Regions from separate parts of the Nonomuraea mesophila genome, predicted to be linked through region 2. Evidence: riboswitches for the same ligand, from Rfam matches in the RefSeq annotation. Region 2 holds a riboswitch; the other holds the start of a gene.

Region 1 (14,407 bases), on a different contig from region 2:
CCTCATGGACCTGCGCATGCCCAGGGTCGACGGCCTGGAGGCGATCAAACGTGTGCTAAGGGCCCGTCCGGGGTGCCGGATCGTGGTGCTGACGACCTTCGCCGAGGACGCCAACGTCTACGCCGCCCTGCGCGCGGGCGCGGTCGGGTTCCTCGTCAAGGACGACGATCCCGAGCGCATGGTGGACGCCGTGCGCCGCGCGGCCGCCGGCGAGCAACTGCTGGCGCCGTCGGTGTTGCGCAGGGTCGTGGAACGCTTCCTCGCCGCCGGGGAGGAGCACGTCTCGCCCGCGCCGCCCGCCGGGCTGACCGACCGGGAGGTCGAGGTGCTGGCCCTGGTGGGGGCGGGCCTGTCCAACGCGGAGATCGCCGAGGAACTGCACGTGGGCGTCACCACGGTCAAGACCCACATCGCGGCGGCGATGGACAAACTGGGCCTGCGCAACCGCATCCAGGCCGCCGTCGTCGCCCACCGGACCGGCCTGGTCGACGCCTCTTTCCGCCCCGTGCACCCGCGCCGCGGCTGAGCGCGGTGCCGCGGTCGCCGCGGGGCGGGCGCCGCCGCTACAGTCGGAGGTGTGTACGTGAAGATCTGCGGGCTGACCGATCCCGGGCAGGTGAGCGCCGCCGTCGAGGCGGGAGCCGACGCCGTCGGGCTCGTCATGACCCGCAGCCCCCGCAGGATCACCACCGAGAAGGCGGCCGCGCTGGCCGCGCTCGTGCCCGCCCACGTGCTCACCGTCGGGGTGTTCCGCGGCGAGGACCCCGAGACGGTGCGCGCGGCCGCGCTGGCGTCAGGGGTGCGGGCCGTGCAGTTGCACGGCCGGCACCCGCACGGCGACTTCACCGCGTTGAAGGACCTCGGCGTGCGCCTGGTCAGGGCCGTCGACGCGGAGGCCGACCTGCGATGCGGCGCCTTCGACGAGGACCTGCTCATCGTCGACGCGCCCCACGCGGGGTCGGGCCTGCCCTGGGAGTGGGCGGCCGTGCGCGGCCGGCCCTCCGGGCGATGGCTGCTGGCGGGCGGTCTCGACCCGGCCAACGTCGCCGGCGCGATCGCGGAGGCCGAGCCGTGGGGGGTCGACGTCTCCAGCGGCGTCGAGACCTCTCCTGGGGTCAAGGACCCGGCTCTCATCAGGGCGTTCATGAAGGCCGTGCGCGGCTGATGGACATGCTTCCCGGCGCGGCGCCGGCCGACCTGGCGCGCGCCATCGGCTTCGTCCACGCCTTCGCCCGCCGCAGGGCGTCCGCCGAGGTGCCGGTCCCCGGCGGGTTCGCGGTGCTGGACGACCGCTTCCCCGGCTCCTACGACGACAACAAGCTGATCGTCGGCTCCGGCGGCCCGGGCGCCGACGAGGTGCTGCGGGCGGCGGACGAGGTGCTCGCCGGGCGGGCGCACCGGCTGGTGTGCGTGGACGACGACCGGCTAGGAGCCGCTCTCGCACCCGCCTTCGCCGCCGCCGGCTACGAGCACGAGACCAACCTGATCATGGCCTACCGGGGTGAGATTCCCCACGATCCGCCCCCGGCCGAGCGGCTGGAACTGACGGAGTTGCTGCCCGTGCTGCGCCGCGACTGGCGCCAGGTGATGCCCCAGGCGCCGGACGACGTGATCGACGGGCTCGCCCGGCGGGTGGAGCGCCGGCTGCGCGGCGCCGATCAGGTGGGCTTCCGCGCCGTCCGGGCCGGTGACGGCCCGGACGGCGAGATCGCCGCCAGGGCCGACCTGTACGTCGACGGCGGCATCGCCCAGATCGAGAGCGTCTTCACCAGCGTGCCGCACCGGGGCAAGGGCCACGCGCGGGCCCTGATGGCCGCGCTGCTCGCGGAGGCGGCCGAGGCCGAGCTGATCTTCCTGGTGGCCGACGCGGACGATTGGCCGAAGGACTTCTACGCCAGGCTCGGCTTCGAACCCCTCGGCTGCACGCACGCCTTCCTGCGCGCCTGACGGCCGCACTCGGAAGGGGCGGCCACAGGCGTCCGTGCCCGGCAGGTCAGCGGGACCAGGCGGGGGCGGGCCGGGCTTCCGGATCGCCGGAGTGGCCGTCTGGAAGGGGGTCCGGACGGGAGCGCTGTGGTGGAGTTTCACGCAGTAGGGTCTGCTGCGTGAGCGATACTTCCGCCGAGGACCGGATCTGGACGGTTCCTAACCTGCTGAGCTTCCTGCGCCTCCTGGGCGTCCCCGTGTTCCTCTGGCTGGTTCTGGGGCCCAAGGCGGACGGGTGGGCGATCGGGATCCTCGTGGTCGCCGGGTTCACGGACTGGCTCGACGGGAAGATCGCCAGGGCCTTCAACCAGACGAGCAGGCTGGGCAGGATCATCGATCCGGCGGCCGACAAGCTCTACGTCTTCGCCACCATCTTCGCCCTGCTGCTGCGCGACGTCATCCCGTGGTGGCTGGTCGCGGTCATCGTCGGACGCGAACTCTTCGTCGCGTGTTCCTTCCCCGTACTTCGCAAACACGGCTATAAGGCACTTCAGGTGCATTTTCTGGGCAAGGCCGCCATGTTCAATCTCATGTACGCCTTCCCTCTCCTCTTCCTGGCCTCCCACACTGGGTGGTATGCCGATATAGCACGAATTGTCGGGTGGGCGTTCGCCCTATGGGGAACGGGTCTGTACTGGTGGGCGGGGGTGCTGTATGTGGTACAGGTGCGCCGGCTCGTAACCTCGGCCAAGAAGGAGTGATCGGGTGAAGGCGGTCGTCATGGCAGGCGGGGAGGGCACTCGGCTGCGTCCGATGACCGCCAACCAGCCCAAGCCCCTGCTCCCCGTGGCCAACCGCCCGATCATGGAGCACGTCCTGCGCCTGCTCAGGCGGCACGGCATCACCGACACCGTGGTCACCGTCCAGTTCCTGGCCGCGCTCGTGCGCGCCTACTTCGGCGACGGCGACGAACTCGGCATGAACCTCCAGTACGCCACCGAGGACCTGCCCCTCGGCACCGCGGGCAGCGTCAAGAACGCCGCCGACCGCCTCCGCGACGATCGTTTCCTGGTCATCTCCGGGGATGCGCTGACCGATTTCGATTTAACGGACATGATCCGCTTTCATCGTGAAAATGCGGCTCTCGTGACGATCGGGCTGAAACGCGTACCGAATCCGCTCGAGTTCGGGATCATCATCGTGGACGACGAGGGCAGGGTGCAGCGGTTCCTGGAGAAGCCCACCTGGGGCCAGGTCTTCTCCGACACCGTGAACACCGGCGTGTACGTCATGGAGCCCGAGGTCCTCGACATGGTGGCCACCGGCGAGCCCGTCGACTGGTCCTCCGACGTCTTCCCCGCCCTGCTCGCCCGCGGCGCCGCCATCTACGGCTACGTGGCCGACGGCTACTGGGAGGACGTCGGCACCCACGAGAGCTATCTGAAGGCCCAGGCCGACGCCCTGTCCGGCAAGGTCGCGGTGGACATCGGCGGCTTCGAGCTCTCGCCCGGGGTCTGGGTGGCCGACTCCGCCGCGGTCGACCCCGACGCCGTGCTCAAGGGCCCGCTGCTCATCGGCGACTACGCCAAGGTCGAGGCAGGGGCCGAGTTGCGCGAGTACACCGTGCTCGGCAACAACGTGGTCGTCCGCGAGGGCGCCTTCCTGCACCGCGCGGTCGTCCACGACAACGTCTACCTCGGCCCGGGGGCCCACCTGCGGGGCTGCGTCATCGGCAAGAGCACCGACGTGATGGCCGGGGCCCGCATCGAGGAGAACTCCGTCATCGGCGACGAATGCGTCATCGAGGCCGAGGCGTACGTCTCCAGCGGCGTCAGGGTCTACCCGTTCAAGACCATCGAGGCCGGAGCGGTCGTCAACACCAGCGTGATCTGGGAGTCGCGCGGCCAGCGCAACCTCTTCGGCACGAGGGGCGTCAGCGGCCTGGTCAACGTCGAGATCACCGCCGAGCTCTGCGTCCGCCTGGCCAGCGCGTACGCCACCACCCTCAAGAAGGGCGAGCACGTCGTCACCTCGCGCGACTGCTCGCTGGCCGCCAGGGCGCTGAAACGGGCCGTCATCGGCGCGCTCACCGCGGGCGCGATCAACGTCCTGGACCTGGAGGCGGCCCCGCTGCCGGTGGCCCGCTTCCACACCGCCAGGGGGTCGGCGGCCGGCGGGATCGCGCTGCGCACCACGCCGGGTGACCCGCAGAGCGTGGACATCGTCATCATGGACGACCGCGGCGCCGACCTGCCCCCGGCCGCGCAGCGCAAGCTGGAGCGGGTCTTCTCCCGCCAGGAGTTCCGCCGCGCCTTCCCCGGTGAGATCGCGGAGCTCGCCTACCCGGCCAGGGCCGTCGAGGACTACACCCAGGAGCTGCTGCGTCACGCCGGCGTGACCGGGGTCAAGGACATGAAGGTCGTCGTCGACTGCGCGGGCGGCACCTCCTCTCTGGTGCTGCCCACGCTGCTCGGCCGGGTCGGCGTCGAGGTGCTCACCGTCAACGCCCGCCTCGACGACGTCTCGCCCACCGAGACGCTCGCCGGGCGGCGGCGTGACCTGCAGCGCCTGTCCGAGCTGGTCGGCTCCTCGCGGGCGGCCTTCGGCGTCAGGTTCGACCCGGTCGGCGAGCGCATCGCCCTGGTGGACGAGATGGGCCAGCTCATCAGCGAGGAACGCGCCCTGCTCGTCGTGCTCGACCTGGTCGCCGCCGAACGCAGGAGCGGCCGGGTGGCCCTGCCCGTCACCACGACCAGGGTGGCCGAGCAGGTGTGCCGCTTCCACGGCGTGCAGGTGCAGTGGACGTCCACCGCGCTCGACGCCCTCACCTCGGCCGCCGCCGGCCCTGACATGATCTTCGCGGCCGACGGGCGCGGCGGCTTCGTGGTGCCGGAGTTCAGCCCCGCGATCGACGGGCTGGCCGCGTTCCTGCGCCTGCTCGGCCTGGTCGCGCGCACCCGCCTGTCGCTCAGCCAGATCGACGCGAGGATTCCCGAGGTCAGACTGCTCAGGCGGACGGTGCCGACACCGTGGGCGGCCAAGGGCGCCGTCATGCGCTCGGTCATCGAGGCGGCCGAGGCCGAGCCCGAGGGCCGGCGCATCGACACCACCGACGGGGTGCGGGTGGCCCGCGAGGACGGCAGCTGGGTGCTCGTGCTGCCGGCCGCCGCCGAGCCGGTCACCGACCTGTGGGCCGAGGCGCCCGACATGGACGGCGCGCAGGCGCTGCTCGAACGCTGGGCCCGCATCGTGGAACAGGCCGCCCAATGACCACCGGCACGCCGTGGCTTCGGGCGCGTGGAAAAAGGGTGGAGCGCGATGTGCGCAGAAGGTCCCGCAAGATCGTAATGTAGAAACGCGCGGCGGCATGGACCGAAGGGCGGGGGCGGCGGTAACTTTGTCTGCGTCCTGACCACAGTCCAGCGCCCCCGTCTTGACCTTTGCCGCTGATCAGCGTAAGTTGCGGCATTCGCAAACTTGAAAAAGCGAAGCGAGGCGCGCTCCAGAGCACCGTCGCCGCGTCTTCGCGGTAGGAGGCCGAGCCGATCGATGCCGAGCGTCTACTGCACGCAGTGCGGGCACGCCAACCCCGAGGATGCCCGTTTCTGTTCCCGCTGTGGGTCACCGCTGACCAGACTCGAGGTCGCCGGGGACACCACATCGACGATCTCGGTGGCGGGAATCGAGGCGTATGAGGCTGAGACAGGCGACATGCTCCAGGCCGAGCGGGCGCTGGTCGAGCAGCTGCCGCCCGGCGCGGCTCTGCTCACGGTGACCAGGGGGCCCAACCAGGGCAGCCGCTTCCGGCTCGACAAAGACCTGACCACGACCGGGCGCCATCCGGAGAGTGACATCTTCCTCGACGACATCACCGTCTCCCGCCGTCACGTCGAGTTCTACCGCCACCGCGGCGGCCAGTTCTCCGTGCGCGACGTGGGCAGCCTCAACGGCACCTACGTCAACAGGGAGCGGATAGAGGAGGTTCCCCTGCACTCCGGTGACGAGGTGCAGATCGGCAAGTTCCGACTCGTCTTCCTGATGCGGGGCAGCTCCGGGGCATGAGGGGGCGAAGCGGGCGGCCGGCGTACGCCGTCTCGTGCGTGGCCATGCGGCAAGGGGAGGAGCGCGCATGACGTCACAGGCGGCACGCTCGCACATGAGCATCGGGGAGGTGCTCGCGCTGCTGCAGGGCGAGTTTCCCGATGTCACCATCTCCAAGATCCGGTTCTTGGAGGGGGAAGGGCTGATCGAGCCCGAGCGCAGCCCGTCCGGCTACCGTAAGTTCACGCACCTGCACGTGGAGCAGCTGCGTTTCATCCTCACCGAGCAGCGCGACCACTACCTGCCGCTGCGGGTGATCAAGGACAGGATGGCGGAGGGCTTCGGCCGTCCGCGAGCCGTCCAGGACACCGACAAGCAGGAGATCAGGCTCAGCAGGGCCGAGCTGATCGAGGCCGCGGGCATCGACGAGGAGACCCTCGACGAGCTGGAGGACTACGGCCTGCTCGCGCCGGTGGCCCGTCGCTACGACGAGGAGGCGCTCACGGTGGCGCGCACCGTCGGCGCGCTGGCCCGCTTCGGCCTGCGCGCCCGGCACCTGCGCGCGGTCAAGGCGGCGGCCGAGCGGGAGTGCGGCCTGGTGGAGCAGACCGTCGCGCCAATACTCAAGCGGCGCGCCCCCGGTGCCATCGGCGAGGCCGACGAGGTGGCCAGGGAGCTTTCCTCGCTCCTGCTCGACCTGCACGCATCCCTTGTGCGCACGGGCGTCCGGTCCGTCCTGGGGCGTTGAGACCGTAGCGAGCTGGGAGGCGGGGGCACATTCCAGGCCCGCCGGGTGTTACGTTGAATTGCAGAAGCCAGTCAGCAGAAGCAACGACCAAATAGCTGTGCCGGGACACCGGTCAGGAATACGGAGCAGCCCGTGTTGCAGATGGAGGTTGTGGGCGTTCGGGTCGAAATGCCCACAAATCAGCCGATCGTCTTGCTGAAGGAGGCACACGGGGAGCGGTTCCTTCCTATATGGATCGGCATGACGGAAGCCACGGCCATCGCCCTGGCCCAGGCAGAGGAGCCTCCGCCGCGGCCGCTCACCCACGACCTCTTCCGAGACGTGCTGAGCGCCCTGGGCGTAGGCCTGCGGGCGGTCAACATCGTCGCCCTGCGTGACGGCATCTTCTTCGCCGACCTGGTGTTCTCCAACGGCGTGGAGGTGAGCGCGCGGCCGTCCGACTCGATCGCGCTCGCCCTGCGCACGGGGGCGCGCATCTTCGCCAGCGAGGAGGTCGTCCAGGAGGCCGGGGTGATCATCCCGGACGACCAGGAGGACGAGGTGGAGAAGTTCAGGGAGTTTCTTGACACGATCACTCCCGAGGACTTCGGCCGGGCGGGGTAGGTATTTCAGTGCATTTACGCTTCACGACGCGCCGAGCCGGATCGTTGACTGAGCATGGTCGCGGTCCTACGGTGCAAGTGAAACCCGTGGCTGCGCTTCACATACCCCCAGATCAGGCCACGGGATGAGAGAAAGCCGGAGGTCCGCGTGGCGGTCAGCAGCGGCGAGGGAAAGACGGCCGGCCAGGAAGATCCGGTGCGGCGCGAGAGCGCGCGGCAGCGTGCCGGGGAGCAGGGCCTGCTCTTCGACGAACAGCCCGCGGCGCTGCCGGGCGACATCGGATACCGCGGGCCGACGGCGTGCTCGGCGGCCGGCATCACCTACCGGCAGCTCGACTACTGGGCGCGCACGGGCCTGGTCGAGCCCACGATAAGAGCCGCGCAGGGCTCCGGCTCCCAGCGTCTCTACAGCTTCCGCGACATCCTGGTCCTCAAGGTCGTCAAGCGGCTGCTCGACACCGGGGTGTCGCTGCAGCAGATCCGCACGGCCGTGCAACACCTGCGTGACCGCGGGGTGGCCGACCTCGCACAGATCACGCTCATGAGCGACGGCGTCAGCGTCTACGAGTGCACCTCGGCCGACGAGGTGATCGACCTGCTCCAGGGCGGCCAGGGCGTGTTCGGCATCGCGCTCGGGCGGGTCTGGCGCGAGGTCGAGGGCTCCCTCGCGGAGCTGCCGGGGGAACGCGCGGCGGCCGAGGACACCGTCCCGGCCGACCACCCCGCTGACGAACTCGCCCGGCGCCGCCGTGCCCGCCGCACCCGGTGAGCACGGCTCCTGACATCCGGACGAACCGGGCGTAGTAACCTGAGGACAGCAAGGCCGACGACCCCGTGCGGGAGAGTCCCCGGGCCCCTGGGCTCCGGGGCGCCGAAGGAGCAACCCTCCCCGGAATCTCTCAGGCATCCCGTACCGCTCGGGCGAGGCAACTCTGGAAAGCAGGCGCACCCGCCAGGCGCGCCTCACCGACGGTGCAAGCCCCACCGGGGGTGAAGCTCTCAGGTCGCGACCCCGCGCTTGTCCGGGGTCCGCGCTGACAGAGGGGGAGATCCGGCACACGCCCGCGCCCCGGCGCCGGTCTCCACAGCCTCGGGAGGCATCTCCATGACCGATCTGTCCGCTCCGCCGTTCTCGTCCCGGCACATCGGCCCCTCGGAGCCCGAACAGCAGCGCATGCTCGAGGCCGTGGGCTTCGAGTCCGTGGCCGACCTGGTCGCGGTCGCCGTGCCCGAGTCCATCAGGGCCAAGGACCGGCTCACGCTGCCCGCTCCCGCGGGCGAGGCCGAGGCCATCGCCGAGCTGCGCGCCCTGGCCGATCGCAACCAGGTGGTCACCTCGATGATCGGGCTGGGCTACCACGACACGGTCACGCCCGCCGTCATCCGCCGCAACCTGCTGGAGAACCCGGGCTGGTACACCGCCTACACCCCCTACCAGCCGGAGATCTCGCAGGGCCGCCTCGAGGCGCTGCTCAACTTCCAGACCGTCGTCTCCGACCTCACCGGCCTGCCCGTCTCCGGCGCCTCGCTGCTCGACGAGGCCACCGCCGCGGCCGAGGCCATGACGCTGGCCCGCAGGGCGGGCAGGTCGAAGAGCGCCGTGTTCGTGGTCGACGCCGACGCGCTGCCCCAGACCAAGGCCGTGCTCGCCACCAGGGCCGAGCCGCTCGGCATCACGCTCGTCGAGCACTCTCTCGACGGCGAGCTGCCCGAGTGCTTCGGCGTGCTCGTGCAGTACCCCGGCGCGTCCGGGCGGCTGCGCGACTTCCGCGACGTGGCCGCCGCCGCGCACGAGGCGGGCGCCCTCGTCGTGGCCGCCGCCGACCTGCTGGCGCTGACGCTCGTGGCCGCCCCCGGCGAGCTGGGCGCCGACATCGCCGTGGGCTCCTCCCAGCGTTTCGGGGTGCCCTTCGGGTTCGGCGGGCCGCACGCCGCCTACATGTCCGTACGCGAGGGCCTGCAGCGGCAGTTGCCCGGCCGCCTGGTCGGGGTGTCCGTCGACGCCGACGGCGACCCCGCCTACCGCCTGGCCCTGCAGACCCGCGAGCAGCACATCCGCCGCGAGAAGGCCACCAGCAACATCTGCACCGCGCAGGTCCTGCTGGCCGTCATCGCCGGCATGTACGCCGTCTACCACGGGCCCGAGAGGCTGCGCCGCATCGCCCACCGGGTGCACCGCCACGCCGCCGCCCTGGCGGAGGGGCTGCGCGGGCAGGGCCTGGAGGTCGTGCACGACGGCTTCTTCGACACCGTGCTCGTACGCGTGCCGGGCCGGGCCTCCGCCGTGGTCGCCGCCGCGGCCGAGCGGGGCGTCAACCTCTGGCAGGTGGACGCCGACCACGTCTCGGTCGCCTGCGACGAGAAGACCGGCGCCGCCGAGGTGGCCACGGTGCAGGCCGCGTTCGGCGTCTCCACCCCCTTCACCGACGTCGAGGGCACCGCGGACGCGCTGCCCTCCTCGCTGCTGCGCGAGTCCGGCTACCTGACCCACCCGGTCTTCCACAGCCACCGCTCCGAGACCGCGATGCTGCGCTACCTGCGCAGGCTGCAGGACAAGGACGTCGCGCTCGACCGGTCGATGATCCCGCTCGGCTCCTGCACGATGAAGCTCAACGCGACCACCGAGATGGAGCCGATCACCTGGCCGGAGTTCGCCGCCGTGCACCCCTACGCGCCCGCCGCCCAGGCCGAGGGCTACCTCGAGCTGATCGGCACGCTGGAGCGCTGGCTGGCCGAGGTGACCGGCTACGACGCCGTCTCCATCCAGCCCAACGCCGGCTCCCAGGGCGAGTTCGCCGGGCTGCTGGCCATCCGCGCCTACCACCGCGCGGGCGGTGAGAGCGAGCGGGACGTCTGCCTCATTCCCTCGTCGGCGCACGGCACCAACGCCGCCAGCGCCGTCATGGCCGGCATGAGGGTCGTGGTCGTGGCCTGCGACTCCGGCGGGAACGTCGACCTGGACGACCTCGATGTCAAGATCGCCAAGCACCGCGACGCGCTGGCCGCGATCATGGTGACGTACCCGTCCACGCACGGCGTCTACGAGGAGACCATCACCGAGATCTGCGCCAAGGTGCACGAGGCCGGTGGCCAGGTCTACGTCGACGGGGCCAACCTCAACGCGCTGGTCGGGCTGGCCAAGCCCGGGGAGTTCGGGGCCGACGTGTCCCACCTCAACCTGCACAAGACGTTCTGCATCCCGCACGGCGGCGGCGGGCCCGGCGTCGGCCCGGTCGCGGTCCGCGGCCACCTGGCCCCCTACCTGCCCGGCCACCCGCTGCGCGACGGTTCGCCGGTGGGGCCCGTCTCCGCGGCCCCCTACGGGTCGGCGGGGATCCTGCCGATCTCGTGGGCGTACATCAGGATGATGGGCTCCGACGGGCTCACGGCGGCCACCGAGCAGGCCATCCTGTCGGCCAACTACCTCGCCAAGCGGCTGGCCCCCCACTACCCGGTGCTCTACACCGGGCGCGGCGGGCTGGTGGCCCACGAGTGCATCGTCGACCTGCGCCAGATCACCAAGGAGACGGGCGTCACCGTCGACGACGTGGCCAAGCGCCTCATCGACTACGGTTTCCACGCGCCCACCATGTCGTTCCCCGTGGCCGGGACGCTCATGATCGAGCCGACCGAGAGCGAGGACCTCGGCGAGCTCGACCGGTTCGCCGACGCGATGATCGCCATCCGGGGCGAGATCGCGAAGGTGGCGTCCGGCGACTACGACAAGACGGACAACCCTCTGCGTAACGCGCCGCACACCGCGGAGTCGGTCAGCGCCGACGAGTGGCGGCACCCCTACTCGCGGACCGAGGCCGCCTACCCGCTGCCGTCGCTGCGCGACGGCAAGTACTGGGTGCCGGTGCGCCGCATCGACCAGGCCTACGGCGACCGCAACCTGGTGTGCTCGTGCCCCCCGCTGGAGGCCTACGAGGACTAGTCACCGGGTGGGCCAGACCTTCGGCGTCAACCCGGCAGACATGATCGCCGGAAGTCGTTAGGCTCGGGGCGACCGTCGCCAGAAGGAGCTCTCTTGACGTCCTCAGAGCTGGAGACCCCGCCTCTCGACACCGCCCGGCGCCTGGCCGAACGCGGTGACCTCGACGGCGCCGCCGCCATCCTGCGCGAGCTCGCCGCCGACCCCGACGAGCCCGACCGGGCGCAGGCCGCCGTCGGGCTGGCCGTGGTGCTGGAGGAGCGCGGCGACGTCGAGGCCGCCAGGGCGGCCGCGAGGACCGCGCTGGCGACCGGCCACCCCGAATACGCCTCCCAGGCCGCCTGCCACCTGGCCCAGGGGTTCGAGCGGGAGGGGCGGGCCGAGCAGGCCAGGGCCGCCTGGCAGGCCGTGCTGGGGGTGGGCGCGGCGGCGTACGTCCCGCTGGCCCACCTCGCGCTGGCCCGGCTGGCCGTGCGGGCGCACGACCTGGAGGAGGCCGAGCGGGAGCTGCAGGCCGCGATGGCGGCCGGCGACGGCGAGGTCGCCGCCCACGCCGCGCAGGAGCTGGCCGACCTGCTGATGGAGCACGGGGAGCCCGGCGCCGCGGCTGAGCTGCTCCTGGACGCCCTGGAGGCCGTGCCCGAGGCCGAGGCGCCGGGGCTGCGGGTCCGGCTCGGCATCGCGCATCTGGAGCTGGCCTGCGCGGAGTTCGCGGAGACCGTGGAGAGCGGCGCGGACGCGCAGACGAGCGCGCTGGCCATCGAGCTGCTCGCGCGCACCCTGCCGTTGCGCGGGCGCGACGACGACGCGGGGCGGGTCTGGTCGTACGGACTGGAGCACGCCGACGAGACCCTGGCCGCGGAGGTCAGGCTCCGCTACCAGCGCGACACCTGACGGGGCCCGCGGCCGCTGCGACGGCCGGGCCGTGGGACGGCGGAGGCGCTCCCGTTCCCTCCACCGGCGCAGGTCAGCCGCGGCGCATGATGGCCGCCGCGGCGGCCACGTTGATGGCGACGATGGCCAGCCATGTGATGAGCAGCCCCACCAGGCCGGCGTTGGCCGACGCGATGGCCGTCAGCGGGATGCCCATGGCCATCGAGCCCAGCGCCACCGGGATCATCGACCCGCCCGGCGTGGACTTCTTGCGCGGTGGGGCCCCGTTACGGTCGAGCTCGGCGCGTACGCGGGCGGCGATGGTGTCGTCGAGACGCTGGGCGAACGAGTCGACGAGCGCCTCCTCGTAGTCAGGCCCGAGGTCGCGACGGGCGTCGAGCGTGGCCTGCAGATCTTCCCTGAGGGGACGCTGGTCCGGCATATGGTCATCATCCATCCTCGATGCGGTGCCGTCATCCGGCCTGAGGGCTAGCGGGCCCTCCTCCCCAGGTACGGTGCTGGCATGGAGGTGACGACCCCGCGCGGGCCCGCGTACGTGGAGATCGACGAGGTGCCGGACGCGCGGCTGCTGCTGGTGCTGACCCACGGGTCGGCCGGGGGAGTGGACGCTCCCGACCTGCTGGCCGTGCGCGAGGCCGCCATGGGCGTGGGCGCCAGTGTGGCGCGGGTGACGCAGGCGTTCAGGGCGGCGGGGGCGCGGGCGCCGGGTTCGCCGGACAGGCAGGACGAGGCGTGGGAGATCGTGCTGTCCGAGCTGCGCTCGCGTCTGCCGGGGCTGCCGCTCGTGCAGGGCGGCCGGAGCAACGGGGCGCGGGTGGCGTGCCGCACGGCGAGGGCGGTCGGCGCGGCGGCGGTGGTGGCGCTGGCCTTTCCGCTGCATCCGCCGGGGAGACCCGAGCGATCGCGGGCCGGCGAGCTACGCGGCGCCGGGGTGGACGTGCTGGTCGTGAACGGTGATCGTGACCCCTTCGGGGTGCCGGACGCCGCGGATGCCGCGCGCCTGGTGGTGTTGCCGGGGGAGGGCCACGACCTGAAAAAGGACCCCGCCCGGGTGGGCGAGGTCGTGGCGGAGTGGATCACCCGCTACGGCGGGCCGCCACGGCAGGGCAGCCCTGGGCGCCCGCGTGGGGGTGCCGCCCGCGTGGGGATCAGGCCGCGCCCACCAGCGGATCGGGCCGGTGAGGCGCGATGACGGTGCCGCTGGGCAGCAGCTCGCCGGTGTCCTCGAACAGGACGACGCCGTTGCAGAGCAGGCTCCACCCCTGCTCGGGGTGGCAGGCGAGGGTGCGTGCCGCCTCGCGGTCAGGCGCCTCGGCATCCGGACAGGCCGGGTCGTGCGGGCACATCGGCGTGCCTCCGATATCTCGTGGGATGCTCCCGTTCTGGAGGGGCGGGAGCCGGCTCGGGTTGTTGTCCTGGCAAGTGTGCGACTGTGTCACACGTTCCGACATAGCCCATTCGGGCTGTTACAGGAGGGTCCCTGGTGCGTGTGACCTTCGACACAGCGTGCCTTATGCAGGATAACCGGCCAAGCACGACACGCGCATCACGTTTGCAATCCCTTGAGGAGAGCGTCGAGCCCGCGCTCGAAGTCGATATCGGCTCTTTCGTCCCGTCTGACCCATTCATCGACGTCAGGGTCGGCCCAGCCTGATTGCTGCACCTCGACGGCGACGCTGCCGAAGACGAAGGCCCGGAGCGTGCGCACGGCCTCGGCGGCGTCCGGCAGCCCCCCGTCGGCGAGCTGCTCGACCTGCTCCTTGACGGCGAGCGCGGTGGCGCCCTTGGGCGGCTTGGTGAGGGCCAGGGCCAGCACGCCGGGATGCTCCCGCAGTGCCTCCCTGCTCGCCCTGCACCAGGCCCTGGCCGTCTCCTGCCAGGTCGGGTGCTGCTCGACCTGGACGGCGGTGACGTGTTCGGCCAGCGCGTCCATCAGCGCCTCCTTGCCCCGGGGCAGGTGGTGATAGATGGCCATCGCCTCCACCTGCAGGGCGTCGCCCAGCCGGCGCATGGTGAGCCGGCGCAGGCCCTGGCCGTCGGCGATGTGGAGCGCGGCCTCGATGATGCGCTCGCGGGAGAGGGGCACGGGTGGTCGCTTGGCGGGCATGGAGATCATCTTACTATGTAAAGGAGCTTGCTCCGGGCCGATTTCCGCACGTGTCGCGCGACGGCGTACCCTGAACGTCGACACGATTGACCACAGCGTGAAGGGGCCGAGTCGATGGCGTTTTTCCGTCCGCGGGTGAGCCGGGAGGCCGAGGT
Region 2 (14,407 bases):
GTGGGCGCGCAGCCCGGCCAGAGCGGTCCTCAGCACCTCACGCCTCCAGCTTCACGAGCGTGTCCAGCACGCTCTGCGGCGTCGGCGTGGCGAGCTCGGTGACCAGCTCGCCGTCGCGCAGGAACACCACGCGGTCGGCGTACGACGCCGCGACCGGGTCGTGCGTGACCATGACGATGGTCTGGCCCAGCTCGCGCACCGACACGCGCAGGAACGACAGGACCTCGGCGCCGCTGCGGGAGTCCAGGTTGCCGGTCGGCTCGTCGGCGAAGATCACCTGCGGCTTGCTGATGAGCGCCCTGGCCACGGCCACGCGCTGCTGCTGGCCGCCGGACAGCTCGGTCGGCCGGTGGGAGAGCCGGTCCGTCAGCCCGACGGTCGCGACGACCCGGTCGAACAGCGCCTGATCGGCCTGGCGGGCGGCGATCTCCAGGGGCAGGCGGATGTTCTGCTCGGCGGTCAGCGTGGGCAGCAGGTTGAACGCCTGGAAGACGAACCCGATCCGCTCGCGGCGCAGCAGGGTGAGCCGCCGGTCGGACAGCCCGGTCAGCTCCACGTCGCCGAGGTGCACCGTGCCCGACGTGGCCGTGTCGAGACCGGCCAGGCAGTGCATCAGCGTGGACTTGCCCGAGCCGGACGGGCCCATGATGGCGGTGAACGCCCCGGTGGCGAAGGCCACGTTCACCGCGCGCAGGGCGTGCACCCGGGCGTCGCCCTGGCCGTACACCTTGGTCAGATCCGTGGCCACGACGGCGGGCGCGGTTCGGCGTTCCGTGAGAGTCACCAGCACTCCTTCTCCCTGGCGGGGGCGGGTTTCGGACCCGACCCACGCTAGGTGTGGAGTTTTCGCGATCCATGGGCCCTGAGGAGGGACTTCAGGTGCGCCCGCGGACGACCCCGGTCAGCCTTTCGGCCGATGGGACGGCACGACCAGCCCGGCCTCGTACGCGTACACCACCACCTGCACCCGGTCGCGCAGGCCCAGCTTGGCCAGCACCCGGCCCAGGTGGGTCTTCACCGTCGCCTCCGCGACCGCCAGCCGGGCCGCGATCTCCCCGTTGGACAGGCCACGCGCCACCATGAGCAGCACCTCGCGCTCGCGCGGCGTCAGGTCCTCCGCCGCCGCCGGCTCCTCGTCAGGGAGCTGCGCGGCGAACGTCTCCAGCATCCGCCGCAACGTGCGCGGCGACATCGCGGCGTCGCCCGCGTGCACGAGCCTGATGGCGTTGACCAGGTCGGCGGGGGGCACGTCCTTCAGCAGGAACCCGGCCGCGCCCGCCTTGACCGCCGCGAACACGTACTCGTCGAGGTCGAACGTGGTGAGGATCAGCACCTTCGCCCCATCGATGAGGCGGGTGGCCTCGACGCCGTCCATGCGGGGCATCCGCACGTCCATGAGCACGACGTCGACCTCGGCGGTATCGAGGACCTCCAACGCGGTGACCCCGTCGCAGGCCTCGGCCACGACCTCGATGTCGGGCTGGGCGTTCAGCACCATCCTGAACCCGGCCCGCAGCAACTCCTGGTCGTCGACGAGCATCACGCGTATCACCCGGCAGCCTCCTCTACGCCGCTTCCGCCATGGGCAACCGGGCCAGCACCTCGAAGCCGCCGCCCCGCAGAGGGCCGGCCGAGACGTCGCCGCCGTACATGCCGACGCGCTCGCGCATGCCGATCAGGCCGTGCCCGCCGGCGCTCCTGGGCGCCGCCGCGCCCCGGCCGTCGTCGGTCACCCGTACGAGCACGTCGGGGCCGGTGAAGTCGATCTCGACGTCCGCCCGGACGCCGGGGCCGCCGTGCTTGAGGGCGTTCGTCAGCGCCTCCTGCACGATGCGGTACACCGCGAGTTGCTGGCCCTCGGGCAGGTCGGTGGGGGCACCTTCGACGCGCAACCGGGTGGGCACGGCCGATTCGCGCACCATCTTCTCCAGCTGGTCCAGGCCGGGCTGCGGGGTGTAGTCGGTGTCCGGGTTCTCGTTCTCACGCAGGACCCCGACGAGCCTGCGCATCTCGGCGAGCGCGACCCTGCCGGTTCTCGAGATGGTCGTGACGGCCTGGCGGGCCTGCTCGGGATCGTGGTCGAGGGCGTAGCCCGCGCCGTCGGCCTGCACCACCATCACGCTGACGTTGTGGGCCACGACGTCGTGCAGTTCCCTGGCGATCCTGGCGCGCTCGGCGGCGGCCGCCATCCTGGCCTGCTGGTCGCGCTCGCGTTCGGCCCGTTCTGCGCGCTCCTCCAGGCCTTCGAGATAGTGCCTGCGCGTCCTGGCGTACAGGCCGGTCAGCCAGATCGTCACCACGAGGATCGAGCCGGTGGAGAACATGCCGAACGTGGGCGCCATCCAGTCGACCAGCAGCAGCAGCACCCCCAACTCGGCCACGAGCAGCGCCGCCAGCGCCCATTGCCACGTGCACCGGTAGGCCACGCCCCAGAGGGCGATCAGCACCGCCACGTTGGCGGGCACCGGGCCGAGGTCCGCCAGCCACTGGCCGAAGCTGACGAGGGCGACGACGGCGAAGGACAGGCGTGGCCTGTCGCGCCACGCGAGCGGCACGAGCAGTGCCACGGAGACGCCCACGTACCAGATCACGCCGGGGTCGACGCCGCCGTCCGGGGTGTCGCGGTTCGCGTACAGTATCGACGTCAGCAGGCACAGCGCGGCGAGCGGCGCCACCCGCAGGACGGCGGCCACCTTCTCGTGGCGCCTCGACCACGCCTGTACGCTCCCGAACACATCCTCACGATAATTACCTATAGTTGGGTCCTGGTCAGCCTGAAGGGTGAAGTGCGAGTACGACCCAGGTCTGACGTCACAGGCGCTTACGCTCGGCTTACGCGCGACCGGGCATCATGGGTGATCGGGAGCGCCCCTTGTGGGTGAGTAAAGGGAGATCGTGTGAATCATGATCATGATGCCCGGGTCGCGCGGCGGTGAGGAAACGCCGCGCGACCCAGTAGGCACGCCCCGCTCCTAACGGCGGACGTGCAGGCTGACCACGGTGCTCATCTCGTCGTCACGGATCTCGCGCCGGATGCGCCCCACGATGTCCTGGTCGAGTTTGCCCACCACCGCGCCCATGTCCGTCTCCGACGGGCAGGTCACGCTGAGCCGCAGGCCGTCGTCACCGACCCGCACCCTCGCCTTCCCCAGGCCCTCCACGTTCTTCAGCCCGACGAACAACATGGCGGTGCCCGTGCCGTTGGGCGTGCCGCGCCGGCCCCAGCCCAGGCAGAGCAGCAGCCAGCGCAGCGAGACCAGCGACAGGAGGACCAGGGCGAAGGCCAGCAGCCACAGGCTCCACGGCTCCTCCGCGAGCGTCCGGTGCAACTGCGCCGGCACCACCCTGCCCTTGGCGGGCAGGCCGGACAGGCGGCCCTCGCCGCGCAACCACGCGTACGTCCCCAGCCCCGCCAGCACGGTGCCCACGACGGCCAGCCCGATCCGGTTGCCGGCGTACTGCCGCATCACAGCGCCTTCCTGCGCAGCCGGACGACGACCTCGCCCGTGCCCAGCGTGCCCACACCCGCCAGCCGGTCGCCCACCGCGGTGCCGACCTGCCTGAGCATTGCGCCGGTGCTCTCCGCGTCCGTCACGACGGTGACCTCGATGGTGCGCAGGCGCAGGCGTACCCGGGCCTTTTCCACGCCGGCCACCTGCTGGGCCGCGGCGGCCAGCGTACGGCGCAGGCCCGAGCGGGTGATGCCGATGACGATCAGCGGGTCCGACGTCTCCACCGCGACCAGCCTGGACCTGCCCGGCACGACGGCCAGCAGCACCATCAGCACGCCGATGCCCGCCACGACGAGGGCGGCGGTGGACACCTTCGGCCACGCGGTTCTGCCCGCCAGCTCGACCACCTCGTTCACCGGCACCCAGCCGAGCGGCGTGCCGAGCAGCCCCGACACCAGCTCCGCCGCGGTCAGGCCCATCACGGTGGTCAGCACGATCGCCACGACGGCCCCCGGAACGGTCCGTGCCGGTCTGAGCGCCTTGTTCGCCCTGCGCAGTCCGGTGAGCCGTGGGGTGGCGGCGGCGCCGGGCAGTATCTGCTGAAGCGTGGTCATCACAGGGACACACGTACAGGGGGGCCGCATGCCCTGTACCGCACCCTCGCCGCCGATTTGCCCGATCATTACGGGGAGCAGGGCTCGCCGGGGTAAGCCCGGTCGCGGCTGTCACCATCCGTGCCGGTGCGGGCGGATGTGCCGGGTCCGCGCGCCCGGCCCCTGGGTTCGTCGCCGACCAGCCGTTACGCTGCTGGTATGGATGCCCGCCAGCGCTATGATCGCGCCACCGCGGCGATCGAGCCTCCGTTCGCGATCCTCGACCTGGCGGCCATGCGGGCCAACGCGGCCGAGCTCGTACGCCGGGCGGCGGGCAAGCCGATCCGGGTGGCGAGCAAGTCGGTGCGCAGCCGGCCGCTGCTCGAACGCATCCTGGCGATGGACGGCTTCGCGGGTGTCATGGCGTTCACGCTGCCCGAGGCGCTGTGGCTGGCCGGGCACGGCTTCGACGACGTCCTGGTCGCCTATCCGACGGCCGACCGCCACGCGCTCGCCGCGTTGGCCGGTGACGCGGTCGCGGCTGGCCGCGTCACCGTGACCGTCGACTCGCTCGCACATCTCGACTTCATCGAGGCAGCCGTGGCGGGGGCGCGCCGGCGGGCCGAGCTGCGGATCTGCATCGACATCGACGCTGGATATGTCGCGTTCGGTGGGAAATTTCGGGCGGGAGCTCTCCGTTCCCCGATCCGCGAGCCCGAGGACGCCGCCGACCTCGCCGCCGCTGTCGCCAAACGCCCCGGGCTGCGCCTGACCGGACTGCTGGCGTACGAGGCCCAGATCGCCGGAGTCGGCGACGACCCTCCCGGCAACGCCCTCCTCGCCCGCGCCATCAGGCTCATGCAGGCCCGCTCCGCCCGCGAGCTCATCGTCCGGCGCGGCCGCGTCGTGAACGCCGTCCGCCGGGTCACCGACCTCGAGTTCGTCAACGGCGGCGGCACCGGCTGTGTCGAGCGCACCGTACGCGAGAAGGCCGTCACGGAGGTGGCGGCCGGATCGGGCCTCTTCCATCCGAGGTTGTTCGACTTCTACCGCGGTTTCACCGGCCGTCCGGCCGCGCTCTTCGCCCTGCCGGTCGTACGCCGCCCGGCCCCGGACATCGCGACCGTGCTCGGGGGCGGCTATCCGGCCTCGGGCGAGCCCGGCAGCAGCCGGCTGCCGCAGCCGTACCTGCCGGCCGGGCTGCGCTACTCACCGGACGAGGGCGCGGGCGAGGTGCAGACGCCGCTGCTCGGCCAGGCCGCCGAGGACCTGCGGATCGGCGACCGCGTGTGGTTCAGGCACGCCAAGGCGGGCGAGCTGTGCGAGCGCTTCGACACGCTCCACCTCGTGGACGGCGACACCCTGGCCGGGTCGGCGCCGACGTACAGAGGCGAGGGCAAGACCTTCCTGTGATCACCGCAGGAGGCGGCGCGCGCCGGCCTCAGCCGCGCCTGCGGCGGCGCCAGAGCACGATGGCCGCCCCGACGATCAGCACCGCCCCGACCCCGATCAGGACGGGACCCAGGTCGGGCCGCTCGTCCTCCCACAACCGCTCGGGGTCGTCGTCGTAGGCGACCGGCCGCGGCGCCACCCCGAGCGCGTCGCCCACGGACGCCACGAACTGGCCGGCCCTGCCCTTGACGTCGGTCACCGTGCGCTCGGCGACCCGCTTGGGGCTCACCCGGTCGGCAATGGCGTCGACCGTCTGCGCCAACTCGGCGCGTGTCCGCGCGATCCGCCGCTCCAGTTCGTCGGGATCGGTGTCAGCCATGGCGTCTCCTCTCGACCGTACGTGTGGCCGCGCCCGCTTCGTGTGCCGTGCGGGCTCCGTCCGTAGTGGTCGTGATCAGTCTGTCAGGTCGGCGGGCCGTACGGCACGGCGGCCGGGCCGGTAGCTTCGCGGGAAGCCGGTAGGTTTGCGGCAAGCACTGAGGAGGGCCCATGACAGAGACCAAGCTCGCGCCAGGCGACGCCGCGCCCGAGTTCACGCTGCCCGCCGCCGACGGAACCACCGTTTCCCTCGGTGACCACCGCGGCAAGCGGGTGATCCTCTATTTCTACCCCGCCGCGATGACACCCGGCTGCACCAAGCAGGCCTGCGATTTCCGTGACAACCTCAGCCAGTTGACCGCCGAAGGTTTCGTGGTCCTCGGCGTGTCGAAGGACAAACCGGAAAAGCTGGCCAAGTTTGTCGAGCGTGACGCCCTGACGTTCCCGCTGCTGTCCGACCCCGACCTCGTGGTCCACAAGGCGTACGCCGCCTACGGTCCGAAGAAGTCCTACGGCAGGGAGATCGTGGGGGTCATCCGCTCGACGTTCGTCATCGACGGTGACGGCAAGGTCGAGCAGGCCCTCTACAACGTGAAGGCGACCGGGCACGTGGCCTCGCTGAAGAAGAAGCTGGGCCTGGCCTGAGCCGGTCGGCGGGCCCCGGTGAAAAAGGCCGTGCCCTTCTGAGCCGGGGTCATCAGCGGATGCGCCTCGCCGCCACCCAGAGCGCTAAACTGTCACGAGCCCGCTTTCGGCGGGGACTGCGCGGGCGTGGCGAAATGGCATACGCGGCAGGTTTAGGTCTTGTTGGTGGTGACACCGTGGGGGTTCGAATCCCCCCGCCCGCACAATTCGAGCGCCCGGCCTTTGGAATAGGCCGGGCATTTTCCTGACGCGAGTCAGCACCACGTCAGCACTCGATCACGTTGACGGCCAGGCCGCCGCGTGAGGTCTCCTTGTACTTGTCGAGCATGTCGCGGCCGGTGTCGCGCATGGTCTTGATCGCCTTGTCCAGCGCCACGAAATGGCGGCCGTCGCCGCGCAGGGCGATCCTGGCCGCGGTGATGGCCTTGTTCGAGGCGACCGCGTTCCGCTCGATGCACGGGATCTGCACGAGCCCGCCGATCGGGTCGCAGGTCAGCCCCAGGTTGTGCTCGATGCCGATCTCGGCGGCGTTCTCGACCTGCTCCGGCGTGCCGCCGAGCGCCTCCGTGAGGCCCGCCGAGGCCATGGAGCAGGCGGAGCCGACCTCGCCCTGACAGCCCACCTCGGCGCCCGAGATCGAGGCGTTCTCCTTGAACAGCACGCCGATCGCGCCGGCCGTGAGCAGGAAACGCACCACGCCGTCCTCGTCCGCGTGGGGGACGAAGCGGGTGTAGTACGTCAGGACCGCCGGGATGATGCCGGCGGCGCCGTTGGTGGGGGCGGTGACGATGCGGCCGCCCGCGGCGTTCTCCTCGTTGACCGCCAGCGCGAACAACGTCACCCAGTCCATGGCCTGCAGCGGGTCCTTCTCGGCCGGCTCCGACTGCAGGCGGCGGTGCAACTGGTTGGCGCGGCGCTTGACCTTGAGCCCGCCGGGCAGGACGCCCTCCTTGGAGATGCCGCGGCGCACGCACTCCGACATGACCTGCCACAGGCGCAGCAGTTCGGCGCGGACCTCCTCCTCGGTGCGCCCGAACGCCTTCTCGTTCTCCAGCATGATCGCGGACATGGACAGGCCGGTGTTCGTGCAGTGTTTGAGCAGTTCCTCGCCGGTCGTGAAGGGATAGGGCACGACGGTGTCGTCCGGCTTGATGCGGTCGGCGCCGGTGGCCTTCTCGTCCACGACGAAGCCGCCGCCGACCGAGAAGTAGACCTTCTCCCTGAGCCGCTCGCCCGCCGCGTCGTAGGCGGTGAAGCGCATGCCGTTCGGGTGCTCGGGCAGCGTGATCTTGCGTTCGAAGACGAGGTCCTGGCCGACGACGAAGGGGATCTCGTGGCTGCCGTACAGCCGGACGGTGCCCGACTCGCGCATCTCGGCCAGGCGGCCGTCGATGGTGTCGACGTCGACCAGCTCGGGCTTCTCCCCGGACAGGCCGAGCAGGACCGCCTTGTCGCTGCCGTGGCCCTTGCCGGTCAGGCCGAGCGAGCCGTAGAGGATGGCCTCGACGCGGGCCACGCGCGCCAGCAGGCCGTCCTGGTGCAGCCCGCGGGCGAACTTGTGTGCGGCGGCCATCGGGCCTCCCGTGTGGGAGCTCGACGGGCCGATACCGATCTTGAAGAGGTCGAAGACGCTGATCGCCATTGATGATGCGCCCTTCATGAGTGCCGGGGCCCGGCCGCGGGCCCCGGCGTCAGCCGATGAGACCTGGCAGGGTCAGGACTCGCCCGAGGTGAGCGCGGCGTACTCCTCGGCGGACAGCAGCTCGTCAGGGTCGCCCTCCATGCGCACCCGGAACATCCAGCCCTCGCCGTACGGGTCGCTGTTGGCCAGGCTCGGGTCGTCCACGAGGGCCTGGTTGACCTCGACGATCTCGCCGCCGACGGGTGTGTAGATCTCGCTGACCGACTTGGTCGACTCGACCTCGCCGACGGAGTCGCCCGGCTCCGAGATCGAACCGACCTCCGGGAGCTGCACGAAGACGACGTCACCAAGGGCGTCGGCGGCGTAGGCCGTGATGCCGACGGTCACGGTCAGGCCGTCCTCGACCCCGGAAACCCACTCGTGTTCCTTGGTGTAGCTCAGGTCGTCAGGGATGTTGCTCACTTGTTCCTCCTGTAAAAGGGCAGCTCGACCAGGTCCATGGGTTCATGGCTGCCCCGGATGTCCACAGCCAGGCCTGAGTCGGCTCCGGTGTCCACGTAGGCCAGCGCGATGGGCTTGCCCAGGGTCTGGGAGGGCGCACCGCTGGTGACCTCGCCGACGACGGCGCCGTCCTTGGTGACCGGGTAGCCGTGGCGCGGCACCCGGCGGCCCCGGGCGACCAGACCGACGAGCCGGCGCCGCGGCGGGTCGTCCTTGACCGCCTCCAGCGCCGACCGGCCGACGAAGTCTCCCGGCTTGTCGAATTTCACCACCCTGCCCAGCCCCGCGTCGAACGGAGTCAGCTCGGCGCTCAGTTCGTTGCCGTACAGCGGCATGCCCGCTTCGAGCCGGAGCGTGTCGCGGCTGGACAGGCCGGCGGGCTTGAGCCCGTACGGCTCGCCCGCGGCCATGAGCGCGTGCCAGAGCGGCACCGCGTCCTGAACGGCCACGAACAGCTCGAAGCCGTCCTCGCCGGTGTAGCCGGTACGGGCGACGAGCGCCTGACGCCCGTCGACCTGTCCAGGCAGGCCCGCGTAGTACTTGAGCCCGGTCAGGTCGGCGTCGGTGAGTGTGGCGAGGATCTCCTGGGAACGGGGTCCCTGGACGGCGATCAGCGCGTACTGCTGGGAACGGTCGTCGACCACGGCGTCGAACGCCTTGCAACGGCTCTCCAGCTCGTCCGCGACCTTCTCGGCGTTCGAGGCGTTCGCGACGACCATGAACTCCTCGTCGGCGAGCCGGTAGACGATGAGGTCGTCCAGCACCCCGCCCCGCTCGTTGACGATCATGGTGTAGCGGGCGCGTCCCGGCGTCACGGCCGACAGGTTGCCGATCAGCGCGTAGTCCAGCGCCTGTGCGGCCTGCGGCCCGGTCACGAAGATCTCGCCCATGTGCGAGAGGTCGAACAGTCCGGCGGCCTCGCGGACGGCCCTGTGCTCCGCGGACTCGCTTCCGTACCGGAGCGGCATGAGCCACCCCGCGAAGTCGGTCAGCGTCGCGCCGAGGCTTTCGTGCACGTCTCGTAGCGGAGTAGGTCGGGACATTTATCGCACCTCAGGACAGGATTGGATGCCAGCATCCTCCCCCTCTGTCATCGATGCCTGAGAGCTTCGCCCGAGTTTTGCCGGACTTTCACCTTCGGCGAGACCCTGTGGGCCTGCTTTCCAGAGGTCACCTTCCGAGGAGACGGGCTCCCGGTCAGCCGTGCGGTCCTTTGCCTTGAGAGGTTCGCGGGGAGGGCTTGCTCCTTCAGGGACCCTGACCGGCTGTCAGGGTGCTCTCCCGCACGGTTTGCTGGTGTGTCCAGCCAGCCTAGTAGTGATTTGGGGGTCTTGTCGCGTTCGCCCCTCAGCAGGCCGCGACCAGGGCTTCGAAGAGAGCGTGGTCCTCGGCCGCCTCCGGATGCCACTGCGCCGCCACGGTGAACGGCCCCGAGTCCAGCTCCACGCCCTCGACGGTGCCGTCGGCGGCCGTCGCGGTCACGGTGAGGCCCGGGGCCAGGCGGTCGACGGCCTGGTGGTGGTAGTGCGGCACCGTCACGGGCGCCGTGCCCAGCGCCTTGGCCAGGCGGGTGCCGGGGACGGTGGTGATGGGCAGGTGACCGAAACGGCCGGGCGCGGGGGAGTGCTCCGTGTGGCCCACCACGTCGGGCAGGTGCTGGTGGAGGCTGCCGCCGAGGGCGACGTTGAGCACCTGGAGGCCCCGGCAGATGCCGAGGAAGGGCAGCTCGGCGTCGAGGGCCGCGGTCAGCAGGGCGAACTCGGCCTGGTCACGAAATCTGCGGATATAGCCGGTACGTTCCTCCGGCGTCTCCCCGTACCTCGCCGGATCGATGTCGCCGCCCCCGGCCAGCACCAGCCCGTCCAGCCGGCCCACCACCTGCGCGGCCTCCCCGGCGGGCGGCAGCACGACCGGCTGCCCGCCCGCCCGGACGACCTGCTCCACGTACATGTACGGCAGCAGCGCGACCGGCACGTTCTCCCAGACCGTGAACGTCGCCGGCTCCACGTAACAGGTGACCCCGATGACGGGACGTCGCACGATGAACCCTCCTAGAGCGGCGTGACGTAGGCGCCGGAGATGCCGCCGTCCACCAGGAACTCGCTGCCCGTGATGAACGAGGCGTCGTCGCTGGCCAGGAACGCCACCGCGGCCGCGATCTCCGACGCCTCCGCGAAGCGCCCGAGCGGGACGTGCACCAGCCGCCGCTGCGCCCGTTCCGGGTCCTTCGCGAACAGCTCCCGCAGCAGCGGCGTGTTCACCGGGCCGGGGCACAGCGCGTTCACCCGGATGCCCTCCCTGGCGAACTGCACGCCCAGCTCGCGCGACATCGCCAGCACCCCGCCCTTGGAGGCCGTGTAGGAGATCTGCGAGGTCGCCGAGCCCATGACCGCCACGAACGACGCGGTGTTGATGATCGAGCCCTTGCCCTGGCGCCGCATGTAGGGGATGGCGTGCTTGCAGCACAGGTAGACGCTGGTCAGGTTCACGTCCTGGACGCGGCGCCAGGCGTCGATGCCGGTATCCAGGATCGAGTCGTCGTCGGGCGGCGAGATGCCGGCGTTGTTGAAGGCGATGTCCACGCTGCCGTAGGTGTCGAACGTCGTACGGAACATCCGGACGACGTCGTCCTCGTCGGCCACGTCGGCCCGTACGAACAGGCCGCCGACCTCGTTCGCGGCCTTGACGCCCGCCTCCTCGTCCAGGTCGGCGCAGACCACCTTCGCGCCCTCGTCGGCGAACCTGCGCGCGGTGGCCAGCCCGATGCCGCCGCCTGCGCCCGTGACCACCGCCACCCGGTCCTGCAACCGCTTCATGTGCACGTCGCTTTCTACCTCACTCCCAGGAGATGAAGACGTTCTTGGTCTCCGTGAACGCCGCCAGGGCGTCCGGCCCGAGCTCGCGGCCCAGCCCCGACTGCTTGAAACCGCCGAACGGGGTCCAGTGGCGGACCGCCGCGTTGGAGTTCACCGACAACGCGCCCGCCTCGACCGCCCTGGACACGCGGAGCGCGCGCCCGACGTCGCGGGTCCAGATGGAGCCGCTCAGCCCGTACGGGGTGTCGTTGGCGATGCGTACGGCGTCCGCCTCGTCCTCGAAGGGCGCCACCGACACGACCGGCCCGAAGATCTCCTCGGTGAACGCCCGGTCGGTGACGTCCGGGGTGAGCACGGTCGGCGGGAACCAGTAACCCTTGCCGGCCGGGCAGGACCCCTGGAGGTAGGGGGTGCCCTGGACGAAGCCGCGTACGCGGTCGAGCTGCTCGGCGCTGATCAGCGGGCCCATCTCGGTGCGCTCGTCGAGGGGGTCGCCGACGACGACGCCGCGTACGGCCTCGGTGAGGCGCTCCATGAAGGCGTCGTACACGTTTGCCTGGACGAGCAGCCGGGACCTGGCGCAGCAGTCCTGCCCCGCGTTGTCGAACACGGCGTAAGGGGCGGCTTGCGCTGCTTTGTCGAGATCGGCATCCGAAAAGACGATATTTGCGGATTTGCCGCCTAGCTCCAGCGTGACCCGCTTGACCTGGGCCGCCGCCTTGGCCGCGATCTCCTTGCCCACCTCCGTCGAACCGGTGAACACGATCTTGGCCACGCCGGGATGCTCCACCAGCCGGGCGCCCGCGACCTCTCCCGCTCCGGGCAGCACCTGGAGCACCCCCTCGGGGAGGCCCGCCGCCAGGGCCAGCTCGGCCAGCCTCAGCGCGGTCAGCGGGGTCCACTCGGCCGGCTTGACGATCACCGTGTTACCGGCCGCCAGCGCGGGGGCCACCCCCCACGACATGATCAACATCGGGAAGTTCCACGGCACGATGACGCCCACCACGCCCAGCGGCTCCTGGAAGGTGACGTCCACGCCGCCGGGCACCGGGATCTGCTTGCCGTGGTCGCGCTCGGGCGCCCCGGCGTAGAAGTGCAGCACGTCGCGTACGGCGCCCGCCTCCCAGCGGGCGTTGGCGATCGGATGCCCGGCGTTGGCCAGCTCCAGCCGCGCCAGTTCCTCGCCGTGCTCGTCCACCAGGTCGGCGAACCTCCTCAGCAGCCGCGCCCGGTCGCCCGGAGCGACCTGCCGCCAGGCGGCGTACGCCGTCCTGGCACGCTCCACCGCCCGGTCCACCTCGGCCGCGTCGGCGAGTTCGACGTCGGCGACGACGTCCTCCGTCGCCGGATTGACGATCTTCATCGGTCACCCGTCACATTCGCTCGAAACCACGGAACATCTCCCAGTCCGTCACCGCCGCGTCGAACGCCGCCAGCTCCACGCGCGCGTTGTTCGCGTAGTGCTCGACGACGTCCTCGCCGAACGCCTCGCGCGCCAGCTTCGACCCCTCGAACAGGGGCAGCGCGTCACGCAGCGTGTGCGGCACGGTCTCCGCGCCCGAGTCGTAGGCGTTGCCCTCGAACGCGTCCTCCAGCGGGAGCTCGTTGTCGATGCCGTGCAGCCCGGCCGCCACCAGCCCCGCCACCGCGAGGTAGGGGTTGACGTCGCCGCCCGGCACCCGGTTCTCGATCCGCAGCGACGGCCCGTGGCCGACGAGCCTGAGCGCGCAGGTGCGGTTGTCGACGCCCCACTTGATCGCCGTGGGGGCGAAGCTGCCCGGCATGAAACGTTTGTAGGAGTTGATGTTGGGGGCGTACAGAAGGGTGAGCTCGCGCAGGCAGGCCTGCTGGCCGGCAATGAACCGGGCGCCGAGCTCCGAGAGCCCGTACGGACCCGGCCCGGCCATCACGGGGTCGCCGTCGGGGCTCCTGAGCGAGATGTGGACGTGGCAGGAGTTGCCCTCACGCTCGTTCGGCTTGGCCATGAAGGTGATCGACTTGCCCTCCTGGGCGGCGATCTCCTTGGCGCCGTTCTTGTAGATGGCGTGGTTGTCGCAGGTCCGCAGCGCCTCGGCGTAGCGGAAGGCGATCTCGTGCTGGCCCAGGTTGCACTCGCCCTTGGCGGACTCGACGTAGAGCCCCGCGCCCTCCATGTCGCGCCTGATCCGCCGCAGGAGGGGCTCGATGCGGGCGGTGCCCAGCAGCGAGTAGTCGACGTTGTAGAGGTTGGCGGGCGACATGTCGCGGTAGCCGCGCTGCCACGCCTGCTCGTAGGTGTCCTCGTAGACGCAGAACTCCAGCTCGGTGCCGACGTACGCGGCCAGCCCCCGCTCCGCGAGCCGGGCGAGCTGCCTGCGCAGGATCTGGCGCGGGGAGGGCGGCACGTCGCCGCCGTCCTCCCAGGTCAGGTCGGCCATCAGCAGGGCGGTGCCCTCCTGCCAGGGCACCCGGCGCAACGTCGTCAGGTCGGGTTTCATCACGAAGTCGCCGTAGCCGCGCTCCCAGGACGACATCGCGTAGCCGCCCACGGTGTTCATGTCCACGTCGACCGCGAGCAGGTAGTTGCAGCCCTCGGAGCCGTGGTCGAGCACTTCGTCGAGGAAATACCGGGCGGACAGCCTCTTGCCCTGCAATCTGCCCTGCATGTCGGCGATCGCGAGGAGCACGGTGTCGATCCGCCCGGACGCCACCTCGTCGCGCAGCTCGCCGACGGAAAGGTATCCGGTGTTCGCTCCATCGCTCACGCTACGCCGCTCCCATCTGCGCTGACACGCTTCCCTGCTGATTGGGCTAGTCTTAGACCATTGATGTGTATGGCGGGATCGCTTGTCAAGACCTGAGGACACCTTGGACGAGTCGGCGCGTTTGATGACGGTGCTGCGCCCGGTCAGGGCCGGCAACGCCTTCGAGGAGACCGTGGAGCGCCTGCTCCAGGCCATCAAACTCGGCCTGGTCGCGCCGGGCGAGAAGCTTCCTCCCGAGCGCGAG

What was found. Region 2 has a riboswitch for glycine ahead of gcvT (glycine cleavage system aminomethyltransferase GcvT). Riboswitches for the same ligand answer to the same signal wherever they lie in the genome.
Region 1: it holds a riboswitch for glycine, as region 2 does, so the genes downstream of both, gcvP (aminomethyl-transferring glycine dehydrogenase) here and gcvT (glycine cleavage system aminomethyltransferase GcvT) in region 2, are expected to answer to the same signal.

The regions. Positions count from the first base shown of each region.
Region 1 covers NZ_SMLD01000078.1:14,442-28,848, reverse strand. Annotated here, with positions in the region: gene E1295_RS26520 (response regulator) at 1-526, shown strand, start outside; gene E1295_RS26515 (phosphoribosylanthranilate isomerase) at 578-1,165, shown strand; gene E1295_RS26510 (GNAT family N-acetyltransferase) at 1,165-1,947, shown strand; gene clsA (cardiolipin synthase ClsA) at 2,106-2,687, shown strand; gene E1295_RS26500 (mannose-1-phosphate guanyltransferase) at 2,692-5,196, shown strand; gene E1295_RS26495 (double zinc ribbon and FHA domain-containing protein) at 5,476-5,988, shown strand; gene ftsR (transcriptional regulator FtsR) at 6,056-6,715, shown strand; gene E1295_RS26485 (bifunctional nuclease family protein) at 6,848-7,318, shown strand; gene E1295_RS26480 (MerR family transcriptional regulator) at 7,466-8,086, shown strand; glycine riboswitch at 8,145-8,243, shown strand; gene gcvP (aminomethyl-transferring glycine dehydrogenase) at 8,423-11,254, shown strand; gene E1295_RS26470 (tetratricopeptide repeat protein) at 11,348-12,145, shown strand; gene E1295_RS26465 (hypothetical protein) at 12,219-12,566, opposite strand; gene E1295_RS26460 (alpha/beta hydrolase family protein) at 12,648-13,337, shown strand; gene E1295_RS26455 (DUF5999 family protein) at 13,294-13,491, opposite strand; gene E1295_RS26450 (TetR/AcrR family transcriptional regulator C-terminal domain-containing protein) at 13,692-14,252, opposite strand; gene E1295_RS26445 (hypothetical protein) at 14,367-14,407, shown strand, end outside.
Region 2 covers NZ_SMLD01000013.1:39,857-54,263, reverse strand. Annotated here, with positions in the region: gene E1295_RS07715 (ABC transporter permease) at 1-36, opposite strand, end outside; gene E1295_RS07710 (ABC transporter ATP-binding protein) at 38-784, opposite strand; gene E1295_RS07705 (response regulator) at 902-1,552, opposite strand; gene E1295_RS07700 (sensor histidine kinase) at 1,566-2,735, opposite strand; gene E1295_RS07695 (hypothetical protein) at 2,973-3,467, opposite strand; gene E1295_RS07690 (DUF6286 domain-containing protein) at 3,467-4,066, opposite strand; gene E1295_RS07685 (amino acid deaminase/aldolase) at 4,265-5,458, shown strand; gene E1295_RS07680 (DUF3618 domain-containing protein) at 5,487-5,816, opposite strand; gene bcp (thioredoxin-dependent thiol peroxidase) at 5,987-6,460, shown strand; tRNA gene E1295_RS07670 (tRNA-Leu) at 6,581-6,663, shown strand; gene E1295_RS07665 (L-serine ammonia-lyase) at 6,726-8,102, opposite strand; gene gcvH (glycine cleavage system protein GcvH) at 8,175-8,564, opposite strand; gene gcvT (glycine cleavage system aminomethyltransferase GcvT) at 8,561-9,646, opposite strand; glycine riboswitch at 9,681-9,780, opposite strand; glycine riboswitch at 9,800-9,897, opposite strand; gene E1295_RS07650 (gamma-glutamyl-gamma-aminobutyrate hydrolase family protein) at 9,951-10,643, opposite strand; gene E1295_RS07645 (3-oxoacyl-ACP reductase) at 10,655-11,419, opposite strand; gene E1295_RS07640 (aldehyde dehydrogenase family protein) at 11,439-12,782, opposite strand; gene E1295_RS07635 (glutamine synthetase family protein) at 12,793-14,163, opposite strand; gene E1295_RS07630 (FadR/GntR family transcriptional regulator) at 14,288-14,407, shown strand, end outside.